Regions from separate parts of the Bacillus kalamii genome, predicted to be linked through region 2. Evidence: a T-box and tRNA genes for the amino acid it is inferred to sense, from the RefSeq annotation. Region 2 holds a T-box; the other holds one or more tRNA genes.
What was found. The T-box of region 2 lies ahead of glyQ (glycine--tRNA ligase subunit alpha). A T-box ahead of a tRNA ligase gene usually reads a tRNA of that ligase, here a tRNA-Gly.

Region 1: it has a tRNA-Gly gene. The T-box ahead of glyQ (glycine--tRNA ligase subunit alpha) is inferred to sense a tRNA for this amino acid. The anticodon was not compared.

Annotation. Positions count from the first base shown of each region.
Region 1 covers NZ_JBDFMI010000006.1:1,266,190-1,273,065, reverse strand. The annotation lists gene ABC357_RS24135 (CBS domain-containing protein) at 104-517, opposite strand; gene ABC357_RS24130 (hypothetical protein) at 765-1,034, shown strand; gene trmL (tRNA (uridine(34)/cytosine(34)/5-carboxymethylaminomethyluridine(34)-2'-O)-methyltransferase TrmL) at 1,119-1,592, opposite strand; gene ABC357_RS24120 (amidase domain-containing protein) at 1,663-2,520, opposite strand; gene queG (tRNA epoxyqueuosine(34) reductase QueG) at 2,581-3,711, opposite strand; tRNA gene ABC357_RS24110 (tRNA-Gly) at 3,871-3,944, opposite strand; gene ABC357_RS24105 (hypothetical protein) at 4,195-4,641, opposite strand; gene ABC357_RS24100 (class I SAM-dependent methyltransferase) at 4,824-5,423, opposite strand; gene ABC357_RS24095 (sensor domain-containing diguanylate cyclase) at 5,551-6,876, opposite strand, start outside.
Region 2 covers NZ_JBDFMI010000001.1:808,930-815,805, reverse strand. The annotation lists gene ABC357_RS04080 (pyruvate, water dikinase regulatory protein) at 81-896, opposite strand; gene ccpN (transcriptional regulator CcpN) at 920-1,552, opposite strand; gene glyS (glycine--tRNA ligase subunit beta) at 1,691-3,763, opposite strand; gene glyQ (glycine--tRNA ligase subunit alpha) at 3,756-4,646, opposite strand; T-box leader at 4,743-4,925, opposite strand; gene recO (DNA repair protein RecO) at 5,010-5,762, opposite strand; gene ABC357_RS04055 (YqzL family protein) at 5,797-5,937, opposite strand; gene era (GTPase Era) at 6,331-6,876, opposite strand, start outside.

The DNA.
Region 1 (6,876 bases), on a different contig from region 2:
CAGCCTAGCATTCCTGACTGCCATCTTCACGGCAGGCTACAATGACAAACCGAACAGCAATTAAAGCAAAAAGCACTTCAAACATATGTTGAAGTGCTTCTCTTTACTTTTCCGTTATGCTTTTCAACGCTTTCCCAACACAATCCAAACCTTCCTTGAAACGAGAAAGGTCGCCAAGCGAGACCATTCCAATGCACGTATCCCCATCCATCACAGGAAGCCTGCGGATTTGGTGGGAAGCCATAATAGCCGCTGCTTCTGTCAATGACTGCTCTGGCGATACAGTAATGACATGTTCGCTCATCAGATCGGTTATTTTCGTAGATCCCGGATGCTTGCTGCCGACACCGCGCAAAGCAATATCCCGATCGGTTAGAATGCCTATCAGCTTGTTCTCTTCAAAAATAGGGACGGCCCCAATATTATTTTCCTTCATCATTAATGCCGCTTCATAGACATTATCAAGCACCGTGCAAGAATGGAGCGGCGAGTTCATTGCATCTCTGACTGTACTCATCATGGTTCTCCTTCTATTCGTTTAAGGTTATTTTCTTCTTATTTGCCTGCATTTATACCACTCTGCAATAAGGAATCAGCATGTGGAATAGGCTCCTGTATCCTCTCTGACTGTAGTTATTGGGCTTAGAAGGTTGTCTGCCATTATATTCAATTCAAAAAGGGGGGATGCCAGGAGGGCGTTCATTATTGATTTTCATCAGCATACGATAGAGGAAGCAAGATGATAATAAATGAGGAGAAAAAAGATGGCAAATAAACTAATCTTGTATTATATAACGGTATCTGCCGGTTTTTTATTGATTATGTTCAGTTATTTGGAAAGCATTATTTTATTCGGCTTTTATCACGAATCAGTTACAACTATGCAGGAGTTGAAGGAAGCTCTCCCTTTATCTATATGGAATATACTCCAAATCCAAAAAATCGTAGGCGTACTCCTTTTTTTCATGGCACTTTTACTGATTGTACAAAGCAGAAGGAAAAGGGGTAAAAACAATCTGAATATGAAGGACTAAAATGCCAAGGTCATAAAGAATTCAACAGGATATCGTTTATATGAGCCACCGAGCACAAAGAAAAAACCGGGCTTTTGCCCGGTTTCAATGCAAGTGGATATAGTTTTGCTGGCGCAGCGCTTCATAAATAAGAATGGCTGCCGTATTTGAAAGATTTAATGAACGGATGTTATCGTTCATTGGAATGCGCAGGCATGTATCAAGGTTCTTCTCGATAATTTCCTTTGGCAATCCCTTCGTTTCCCTTCCGAACACAAAATAATAATCTTGGTCCACATTGGTGAAATCAAAGGTTGAAAATGTTTTTTGGCCAAATTTCGTAATGAAAAAATACTGGCCGCCCTTGGTTTTCTCAAAAAACTCGTCGATACTGTCATAATAAAAAATCTTCACATGCTCCCAATAATCCAACCCCGCGCGTTTTAGCATTTTATCATCCGTTGAAAAACCGAGAGGACGGATCAAATGAAGAATTGTATCCGTACCCGCACATGTACGGGCAATATTCCCCGTATTGGCTGGAATCTCTGGTTGGTATAGTACTACGTGTATAGCCACCTTTTGTTCACCTCTAAAAATTCTTCAAATTTCATATCTTATTATTATAGCATGCTTTCCTGCCAATCACCTATTCATCATCATCCACAATATGATAAAAACGATATACAATCTCCGGAGTGTAAGCAGTCGAATCCTCGTATGACCAATAACGCATCCGGCTATTCGTCGTATGGGCATTGACAAGCGGCATTCCGTAAGCATCCTTGGCGACCACAATCGTATTATGGTTAAACCTGCCGTCCCCCTCAAAATCATAACAGATCACATCCCCTAGCATCAGCTCCTGGGGCGATTCCACTTCCTTTGCCCTCAACCCGGTAGACGAATGCTGCAAATACACTTGGAAAGCATTTGCAACAGCCCAACTGTAACTCCATGATGAATCTGTATACCACCAGCCCAGGGAACGATTATCCATCCCCCACATTGGAGCTCCCCCAGCGCGCAAACATTGCGAAATATAATTGGTGCAATCATCCTCAAAATGCCGGTACTCTGGATTGAATGTATCCCACCATTCCTCTGCATATTGAACCGCCTTCATCCGATCATAATAAAAACTGACCCGTTCCTCGTTTGAGCATACGACAGGTAGATTTTCATTGGTCTTAATTCCCCATTCATCCAGTATACGATCATCTGTACATTCTCCATTAAGAAAGCGGGCACAGCAATTCTCCACTTCTTCTTCAATATAATAAAAAGACCCCTGCCTGATAAAATATTGCCATTGGGCTCTGTAAAAAACTGCTTCTGTTTCACCATCAGCTACAATTCTATCCAGCTTTCCTTTGCATGTAACAGAAAGCAGTCCAGCTTTCCTTTTTTCAAGTGAAAGACGCCTCAAATCCGCTTCCAATTGGGATTTGGGTGAAATTTTCTCCTCACATTTCTTTTTCAGCATATGTCGAATGACCTGTTTCATCAACTTCCCTCTCCCTTCACTACACATATATGTAAGAGCAGGAAAAAAAATAAGCAACAGTCATGACTGTTGCTCAATTGCTTTCGTAATTTCTTCAATTGCATAATTGTCCATTTCGTTTTCCACTGCTTTTCTTAAAGCCTGTCCAGCTTCCGTTCCGCCTATTTTTCCGATTGCCCATGCAGCTACCGCACGGATGTCAGGGCGTGCATCATTTTCAAGCACCTGAATTAAATCAGGTAGAGCTGATTCCTCTTTAAAATGGGCCAATGCAATGATTGCATTGCGTTGGATCGGCTTCTTGCCCCGCCACGATCCAGCTACATGGCCGAATGTATTCTTGAATTCCCGGTTGCTCATATGCAGGATTGGCGTAAGCAAAGGCTTCGCCAATTCAGGCTCTGGCTCCATCCGCTCATGGAGATGAAAATCGATTCCTTTATTTTTGGGACAAATGGTCTGGCAGCTGTCACAGCCGTACACGCGATTTCCTATATTTTTGCGGAACTCTTCAGGAAGAGGCTCCTTTGTTTGTGTCAAAAAGGCAATGCATCGTTTGGCATCAATTTGGCCGCCTTTGACCAAAGCGCCAGTCGGGCATATATCGAGGCATTTCGTACAGCTGCCGCATTGGTCTTCCAATGGCTCATCCGGTTCAAACGGTAAGTTGGTGATCATCTCACCAAGATAGACATATGAACCGAATTCCGGTGTGATGATCGCACAATTCTTCGCGCTCCAGCCAATGCCTGCCCTCTCCGCTACAGCACGATCTGACAGTTCACCCGTATCTACCATCGATTTAGCGCGGGCATTTGGGACATGTTCAATCAAATAATCCTCAAGCATCTTCAGTTTTTCGCGAAGCAGGAGATGATAATCAACGCCCCATGAAGCCCGGCAAAAAATGCCTCTTCGCTCCCCCTTTTTGCCTTGGATATGTTCACTCATCTTAGACGGATAAGCGAGAGCGATAGCAATAATACTGCGTGGTTTCTCAAATATTAAAGCAGGGTTGGTTCGCTTATCAATATCTGGCTCCTCAAACCCTGATTGATAATTCAATTCCTGCTGACGGATCAGCCGGTCCTTCAATTCAGTGAAAGGATCAGCTGAAGTGAAGCCAATTTTATCGATACCTATTTCTTTGCTGTAGGCAATTAAATCCTCTTTCAATTGTCCATAATCCATGCTGGTTCCTCCCCTTTCTTCGTGCCGGCATTTATCACATTTACTCAGCATACCATGAATGGGCTAAGCCAATCAAAATCCATCTGCTATCGACACATAATAAAAAAACGCAATGCTTCGTTCTCCTATGTAACGAAACACTGCGTTAGTAGCTATGTATGGAGCGGGTGAAGGGAATCGAACCCTCATCATCAGCTTGGAAGGCTGAGGTTTTACCACTAAACTACACCCGCAAAAGATTCAGTTTTTGTCGAACTTTGTAATCAACAAAAATTATTATATCTCCATGCACTATAAAAAGCAAGGGGGATTTTACGATTTTTTCATCCTTTTTTCATATTTTATTCATAGTCAACAGGAGTAAAAAGGAGCCTTTTTGAAAAAATGTCCTTTTTATCCTTTTACATAGTTTGGAAAGATCACTGAACAAAAAGTCCGCAATCGGAACAGTTCCCCCATGCACCAGTTACACTTTTTATTATACTAAATTTTCAAATTTTGTTTAAAGACGTTTTTATGAACAATATCAAAACTGATAACATCTCTATTTTTTTTGAAGTACCAGTCCCATTCTTCTTTCCACCATTCACCCAAATCAGCATCAACGCTTTCTTGAACCTCTTCTACCGATTTAATCCTTCTTCTTTCTTCGAGTGGAAGAGGTGCCGCCAATCCGATGAAAGTAACGATTGCTCCCAGCAAGACTACACCAATGAACGTATATACCCCGACTGTAATAAACGCAAAGCCATCATGCATACGAATAGCCATCCATTGGCCGATTAGCAAAGCCAATGGAATTGGGAAAACGACAATAATCGTAATTCCCAGATCTACACACCATTTCCATCGTGAATATTTTCTATACACCATAACAGTAACCAAGAAAGCGAATGCCCAAAAAATGACAACAATGAAAAAAAAGGCCATAGCTACAGCTCTCATTTTAAAAAAATTCAAAGCGGTAAAGTATGTTGGCGCCTCATGGGCCCATAAACTCAAATGCAGGCATCCATCAGTGATTATATTCAGTATATAGAAAATCCAAAACAAAAACCCAGTTTCTTACAGATAAAAAAATCTGCATGGTTGCCATGCAGATTTACAACCTATTATTTTTGAATCACACATTGAACGACATGCCCTTTGCCGGAATGGCGCTTTCCTTCATTCCGCTCAACCTCTCCATAACAGAAATGCAAGCATTTGTATGGCTTAATCCAATTCAGGATATCAATTGGATCGTAAAGCATTTCCTTGGAGCCCGGACCGCCAGTCCCATAGGCTAGCTGTTCTTCCGAATACACCTCAAATAGAATATAGCCGCCCTTTTTGACAGAGCCTATCATACTGTCGAACAAAAAAGGCTGCCCTTGCTTTGGAACATGGCCGAAGACCATGACTGCTGCATCAAAGAGGTCTACCCCTACCTTCTCTTCTGTAAGATCCAATTCGATTGTTTCAACCTCGACCCCATTCTCAGCAGCTAACCGCTTAGTTTTTTCCAAGCCTACACCTGACTGGTCAAATGCTGTAACATCATGGCCGAGCTTCGCCAAATAAACCGCGTTTCTTCCTTCTCCTTCAGCGAAGCAGCCCACTTTCGAATCCGCCGGAATGACAGCATGCATATCATGCAAAAATTGATTTTCCCTTTTTCCATAGACAAATTCTTTATCTGAAAAACTTTTATCCCAATGTTCTTTAGACATTCTATTACTCCCTTTGCTCTATTGTTCCTTCACTATAGCACATTTACCTATCACACCTTAAATATACCGCTCAGGGTATTATAAAAAGAGATACATCCAGGATGTATCTCTTCCAAACTTCGATAGGTCATTTCTTAACCAATAATTCGTATCTCTCCTTGAATTTATGAAAATCGAACCGGCTCAGCAAACAACAGGTTTCTCCATTTACCCAATTGATATAGGCCGCTGTAATATTGCTGCTGACGTCACTTTGCTCATTGTAAACAACTAAGCTCGAACTTAACTTCTCTTTATTCAGATCATGCATGGGACATTGGCGGCATGGTGTGTCACGCCCCCAAAAAACTTGATAGCATATATCCTTTTCCTTTAAATCAGGGCTAATGTCTGTAGTTTTTTCATTGAAATAAAATACTTCATATGTTTCAGGATTGATGGCGTATACAGCAGTATTAATATGGTCCAAAACGGCTTTTTGAAAACGAAATGCATCATTCAGCTCTTTCTCGGAACGTTTTTTCAATAAAAAGGTAGTCAGTATATGGGAAATAACTGTCAGCATATCGATTTCCTCAGACGTCCATAACCGAAGGCCGCTGCATTCATCAAAACCGACAAATCCTTTAAAGACTCCATCACTTACCATGGAACATTGCAGCACAGAGCAAACTTTTTGAGATTCCAAAAATTCTTTCACCTTATCAGGCAGCAAACTTATATCATCACAATAAAAAATACCTTGTTCATTGAATAATGATCGATAAGATTCTTCCCCGTTGTCAAAATCAGAATAGGGAATGTTTTGGAGATTCGTTATTTTCGGCGCCACACCTTCATTGCACCATTCAAACGTATTACTGGCAAACAGATCATCATCTGAGTTTTCGAATATGTATACCCTGCTGACTCCATAATACTTGCCGACTATCTCCAAAATAAGCGGGACAGCGATGTTCATGTCTTTTGTTTCGTAAAGGATATTGAAAATGTATTCTTTCAAATTTTCGGTGAAGGGCAATTGAGGTTGCTCTTCTGATTCCATCTGATCAAGAACACTTTTATACTGGGCCATTTTCAATTGTTCGCTATATATACAATATCCGTCTTTTCCCTGTTTCTTTGCTGCGTACAATGCATTGTCGGCGTGTTCAAATAAATCATTGAAGCATTTCCCGTCCCGTGGATAGATCGCCACTCCAACGCTTCCTGATATTTTATATTCTTTATGGCGGCCCGTGAACGAACGCCGAAATACATCCATTAAAGCCTGGGCTTTTTCCATTACTATTTCCTTTGATGGGATGTTTTTAAGAAAGACCAAGAATTCATCCCCGCCGATTCGGCCGACGATATCATAGTCCCGAAAGTTATGTTGTATATTGGACGCTGTTTCCTTCAAAACGGCATCTCCAAACAAGTGCCCTAAATGGTCATTGATATGCTTAAAATC
Region 2 (6,876 bases):
GCCTTTAAAGATCATTTATAGCGAAAAAACGAATTTTCACGCTAAAAAAGCACCTCCAAAGTGCTTTTTTAGCGTAAGTTTTATTTTTTATTCTTTTTGATGGTTTCAATAATAGTATTGGCAGTCTCTTCGATCGCTTTATTGGTCACATCAATCACCGGACAATTCAATTTATGAATCACCTTTTCAAAATATGTCAGCTCTTCTTTAATTCTTTCGAGGTTGGCATAGATGGCATGGTCGCCAAGGCCGAGCGTTTTCAATCGCTCTTTCCTGATATTGTTCAGTTTTTCCGGACTAATTTTCAAACCGATGCATTTCTCTGGGGCAACCAAAAATAATTCTTCCGGAGGTTCAACTTCAGGAACAAGCGGTACGTTCGCAACCTTATATCGTTTGTGCGCCAAAAATTGGGACAGCGGTGTTTTGCATGTTCTTGAAACACCCACCAATACGATATCTGCACGAAGGATTCCCCGCGGATCGCGTCCATCATCATACTTAACCGCGAATTCTATGGCTTCTACCCTTTTGAAATAGTCTTCATCCAACTTGCGGACTAGCCCAGGCTCATAAACGGGTTCCAGCTGGAATTGCTCCTGAAGTGTATCAATTAATGGGCCGATAATATCGTAATATACAATCCCTTCTTCTATTGCCCGTTTAATCATATATTCACGGTCTAAAGGCCTTACCAATGTAAAAGCAATGATGCCATTGTTCAACTTGGCTAATGAAATCACTTCATCGATATGTTCCGGGTTTTCTACATATGGTATTCTCTTAATTTTTACGTTTATATTCGAATTCATGAATTGGCTTACAGCGGCCTTTGTTACCAGTTCTGCTGTTTCACCTACTGAATCAGATACAACATAGATAATTGATGCACTCATAAATGCCCTCCCCCAGCAAATAATTATTCTTCCGTCGCTAGTGCAACAAGCGCTTTTGTAATATTCGTTTTTGTGATGCGCCCGACTACTTCATAGCCGTTGTCCTTTTGTTTGACAACCGGAAGAGCATCTATTTGCTTCTCGATTAGTTTTTTAGCAACCTCAAGTATTTGGTCTTCTTTAGTACACATCGCAATATTAGGCATGCGAGTCATAATGATATTGACTGGAATCGTTGAAAGGTCTTGTTTGCCTAGACTGGCACGAAGTAAATCTTTTCTGGAAAGGACCCCGACTAACATTGATGTTTTGTCTGTGACGAAGAGGGTTCCCACATCTTCCAGGAACATCATACAGATGGCATCGTAAACGGAGATGCTGTCATTGACGACGACTGGGATGGATTGATAATCCTTGACGTACAATTTGGCTAAATTATCAGTCAACAACTGTGTGCCTGATTTTCCACTGTAAAAATATCCGACACGCGGGCGAGCCTCGAGGAATCCCGCCATCGTCAGGATTGCTAAATCAGGACGTAGCGTTGCCCGTGTCAAATTTAAACGCTCTGCAATATGTTCCCCGGTAATCGGGCCATTTTCTTTTACTATTTGCAAAATATGCTCTTGGCGTTTATTAAGTTCGATTGTACTCACCACCCTACTAAATTATACAGAAAGTAAGTCATACTATATGTGAATATTATAACTTACTTATCCGTTAATAAAAAGTAAGACATACAAATGTACGTCTTACTTTTTCAGTTACCAGTCAATGTTAGGTAAATGGCATCTTTATATGGATAACACTTTATTCATATAGGCAAAGCTTCCGATTACGTCGCTGATCTCCTTCATTAAGGATAATCGATTATGCCGCAGAGCTTCGTTTTCGTCCATGACCATCGTATGTTCAAAATATGGCTGGATGTCCCCTTTCAATGAAGCCAGCAATTCATATTGCGCTTGTGCATTTTGGCTCATGCTGTATTCTTTCTTAACCGATTCAAAGGTACGGTATAAAGCAGTTTCCCACTCATTTTCAAATAGAGCTGGGTCGACACTTGCTTCACCATCAAGCTTCACAGCAATATTCATGATTCGGCTCAATGCCTCCATCGTTTCCTTGAAATCAGGTTCATTCTTTGCTTTTTCAAGGACTGCTGCACGATGGACCAAGCTTGATACATTGCCGATCCCCCCTGAAAGAACTGCGTCAACTAGATCATGTCGAATGTTCATTTCAGCCAATAAATGTTTAACGCGTGCAGCAAAGAATGTAAGCATATCTTCACGGATAACAGATGCATCCTTTTTAGCGATGCCTTGGTCAACCACTAAGGCAAGAGCCATATCAACCAACTCTTCAAGTGTAATATCCCAATTTTTCTCCAACAGAATCTGAACGATCCCGCTCGCTTGTCTACGCAATGCATAAGGATCCTGAGAGCCGGTCGGAATAATACCAATTGCAAAGCATGAAGCGATGGTATCCATTTTTTCAGAGACGCTTACAAGAGCCCCAATTTCACTCGCCGGCACAGAATCCTCTGCATGGCGCGGCATATAATGTTCATTGATAGCTTGCGCTACTCTTTCATCTTCCTTCATAATGCGCGCATAGCGTTCCCCCATATATCCTTGCAGTTCGGGGAATTCATAAACCATGTTAGTAACAAGATCGAATTTGGCAATTTGGGCTGTCCGGTCAGCCAACGCTGTGGTTTGCTGATCTTCTTCCAACTCAGCGCCAAGCTGATTGGTTAGTTTACGAACGCGTCCAACCTTTTCAGCCAGCGTACCGATTTCCTCTTGGTAAACAATGGTGTCCAGCTTTTTCAAATACGTATCGATATCTTTTGTCTGGTCTTCCCTATAGAAGAACGCTGCATCGGCAAGGCGTGCGCGAAGGACCTTCTCATTGCCGCGCGCTACGATTTCAATGCCTTCCTTATTTCCGTTCCGTACAGTCACAAAATGAGCCAACAATTGGCCTTCTTTATTCATGACAGGGAAATATCGCTGGTGTTCCTTCATACTTGTAATTAATACACGGTCAGGCAACTCCAGGAACTCATCCTCGAAGGAACCAAAAAGGGCTGTAGGATATTCTACAAGGTTGTTCACCTCTTCCAATAAATCTTCATCGACTGGAATAACCCAATTTTGGTCTTCTTCAAGTTGCTTCAACTGATTACGGACCAATTCTTTTCTTTCAGCTGCATCGGCAATCACAAATTGCTCTCTCATGATTCGTTCATAATCAGCAGGCACATTGATTTCGACTTCACCGCCAAGGAAACGATGCCCTCTTGACATTTTTCCGGTTGCCACATCTGTAATAGAGAACGGTATGACTTCATCGCCGAATAATGCGACTATCCATTTGATTGGGCGGACGAAACGCAAGTCATAATTTCCCCAACGCATATTTTTCGGGAAAGACATAGATTCAATCAGATCTTTCAATTGAACCAATAGATCCTTTACATGTTGGCCTTTAGTGAACTTTTCAACATGGGCATACTCTACGCCTTTGATTTCTTTAAAGTAAATGTCTTCAACGCCCGCCCCTTGGCCACGTGCAAACCCCATTGCCGCTTTGGACCAATTGCCTTCAGCATCCAATGCGATTTTCTTGGCAGGGCCTTTTGCTTCCTCCTGCATATCTTCCTGCATTTCATTGACTCCGCTCACAAGCACAGCAAGCCGGCGAGGTGTAGAGTACATGTTTACCTCTTCATAGGCAATATTATTCTCTTTCAACCAGTTGACTATTTTATCGGTTAATTGGCGGATACTGTCTGTTACGAAACGTGCCGGCAGCTCCTCCAAACCCAGTTCAAGCAATAAGTCTCTCTTATTCATGATTGTTTTCTCCCTTCCCTTTTAGAATTGGGAAACCAAGTTTTTCACGTTCCTCGTAGAATGTTTTAGCTATTTTACGGGCTAGATTACGGCATCGCGCAATATAACCAGTCCGTTCCGTCACAGAAATAGCACCTTTTGCATCAAGCAAGTTGAACGTATGGGAACATTTCAATACATAGTCATAAGCTGGATGCACCAACCCTTGCTCCATTTGTGCATGTGCTTCTTTTTCGTACATATTGAATAATTCAAACAACATTTCCGTATTGCTTGTTTGGAATGTATATTTTGAATGTTCGAATTCCGGCTGTCCGAAAATATCGCGTACAGTAAATCCTTCTGTCCATTCTAAATCGAACACGTTTTCCTTGTCCTGAATATAAGATGCCAAGCGCTCAATGCCATATGTGATTTCCACAGAGACAGGCTTGCACTCCAATCCCCCTACTTGTTGGAAATAAGTGAATTGGGTGATTTCCATCCCATCCAACCAAACTTCCCAACCTAATCCTGCACAGCCAAGCGATGGGTTTTCCCAGTTATCCTCTACAAAGCGGATATCATGCTTTAATGGATCAATTCCTAACGCGCGCAAAGAATCCAAATATAACTCCTGAATATTATCTGGCGATGGCTTCATAATTACTTGAAATTGATGGTGTTGATACAATCGGTTTGGGTTTTCGCCATACCGGCCATCTGCCGGCCGTCGTGATGGTTCAACGTAAGCCACGCTCCACGGCTCGGGTCCTATCGCTCTTAAAAATGTGTACGGGCTCATAGTACCTGCACCTTTTTCTGTGTCATAAGCATTCATCAAAATGCATCCTTGTGCAGACCAATGCTTTTGTAATGTGACAATCATATTTTGAATATTCATCGTGCACCTCCAATTAATATAAAAACAATTGCTGACCTTTCTATCATCAAGAATTTTTTCAAGAACACAAAAAACTCCCGCCTCTATGCCTGTCAGCATAGGGACGAGAGTTACCCGCGGTTCCACCCTAATTGCTGTTTTACAAGAAAACAGCCTCTTTTCGTTACACTCCATTTGCTCCGGAACGCCTTCTCTGCCTATTTACAGCCCGGCTTCCACCAGTTCCGGGTTCGCTATGTATAAAGGGAGACAGATACTATTTTCCATCACAGCAATATTGCAGTTTATGATATATAGCATTTTATCCAATGTAAACCCCTATTGTCAATAAGGCACTAGCATTTTTTTAATTATATGTACCGACTAAATAAGCCCATCAAGTTTATTCAGCTGCTTTAAGAATTTTTTGGATTTCAGGGTGATCCCTGAATAATTGTCATAATATAAATCAATCACCTGACGGATTTCCTTCTTTGTTTCCTCTTTTAAAGAAATCGTCCCCAGCTTGGCCAGGTCAAAATAATAAAAAAGCCGAAGCAGCTTTAATGTCTGAAGGGACAACGGAATTCTATAAGGATCTACGTCCTTGCAACGGTGGCATAAAAATCCACCCTCACGGACTGAAAAAGAAAACTCCCCTTCCCCTTCGCCGCAATGGGCGCAGCGGTCAAGAATCGGCGGGATGCCAAGAACACTTAACATCTTCCACTCAAATACAGCTGTTATAACCTCAGGATCATAGCCTTCATCTATATGGTTCAGAACTTGATAGAGCAATTCAAATAAATAAGGATTTGCTTTTTTTTCATCCGTTGCTTTATCAAGCAATTCTATGACATATGAAGCATAAGCTGTCGCAACAAGGTCTTCACGGATATGGCGGAAAGAGGATATGCTTTCCCCCTGTGACAGACTGCCTAGACCTGTTGAGGTCTGCACAAGAAAGTATCCATAATAAAAAAGCTGGGTGACGGCAGAGAACCGGCTATTCGGTTTATTGGCCCCTCTTGCCATCACACCAATCTTCCCCCATTCACGTGTATAAATGGTTATGATCTTATTATTTTCCCCGTAATCGATCCGGCGAATGACAATGCCCTCACATTTTTGTATCAAGACAAGTCACCTTCTTTGGACAGCCCGAAGATCGTCAGGAAATTGGAAAGTTCAAATCTGCTAGTTCTTCGGTTACATCATCAACAGGTTGATGCTCATACTGAATCTCTTTAAACAGAAGATACGTATCGATGCTTCCGGTCTCTTTAAACACATTCCAGGTAAAATCCAACATTTAAATCCCACCTTCATTGTCTTTGCTAGCAAGCTGATATCCAACTACCTTCTTATCTTCACCATCCTCATATTTTTAATAAGCTGTAAAAATTGTTAATTACTCAGAAAAGCGGAGAACGCCTGGTAGCCCCGACACGCTTAAGGCATGGACAGATCAAAGGCCGCTCTTTGCCTTTGTACTGGCCTTGACTTAAGATCTCGAGGGGCTGGCGCTCGCAGCAGGACCACAGAAAAGCGGAGAGCGGCTCAGTAAGGTCCGACAAGCTTAAGATAAAGCTGCCTCAAAGGCTGTTGTTGGCCTTTGAGCAGATTTGGCTTAAGACCTCGAGGGCCTAGCCGCTGCAGCTGGACTATAGAAAAGCGGAGAACGCCTGCCTACTGCCCTTATATCTTAATACTCATCATCACGAAAACCGTAGTCCCTTAAGACAGTGGCTTTATTGCGCCAATCTTTTTGGACCTTGACCCAAAGTTCAAGAAAAACCTTCGACCCCAATAAAGATTCGATATCCGCACGTGCCCGCTGTCCGATTTCCTTAAGCATGCTTCCTTGCTTACCGATAATGATTCCTTTTTGAGAACTGCGTTCCACGATGATCGTCGCCATTACATTAATAATGTCTTTATCTTCTCTTTTTTTGATGGAATCGATCATGACAGCGATACTATGAGGCACCTCTTCGCGCGTTAAGTGCAAAGCCTTTTCGCGTATTAGTTCTGAAATGATGAATCTCTCTGGATGGTCCGTCACTTGGTCTGCAGGATAGTATTGCGGCCCCTCAGGCAATCTTTCCTTTATGGCAGCGAGCAAAGCTTCAATATTATTTCCCTGCAAAGCAGAAATAGGGACTATTTCCGAGAAATCCATTTTGGCTTTGTATTTTTCAATTAAAGGCAGTAATTCATCAGGATGGACTTCATCAATTTTATTCACTAC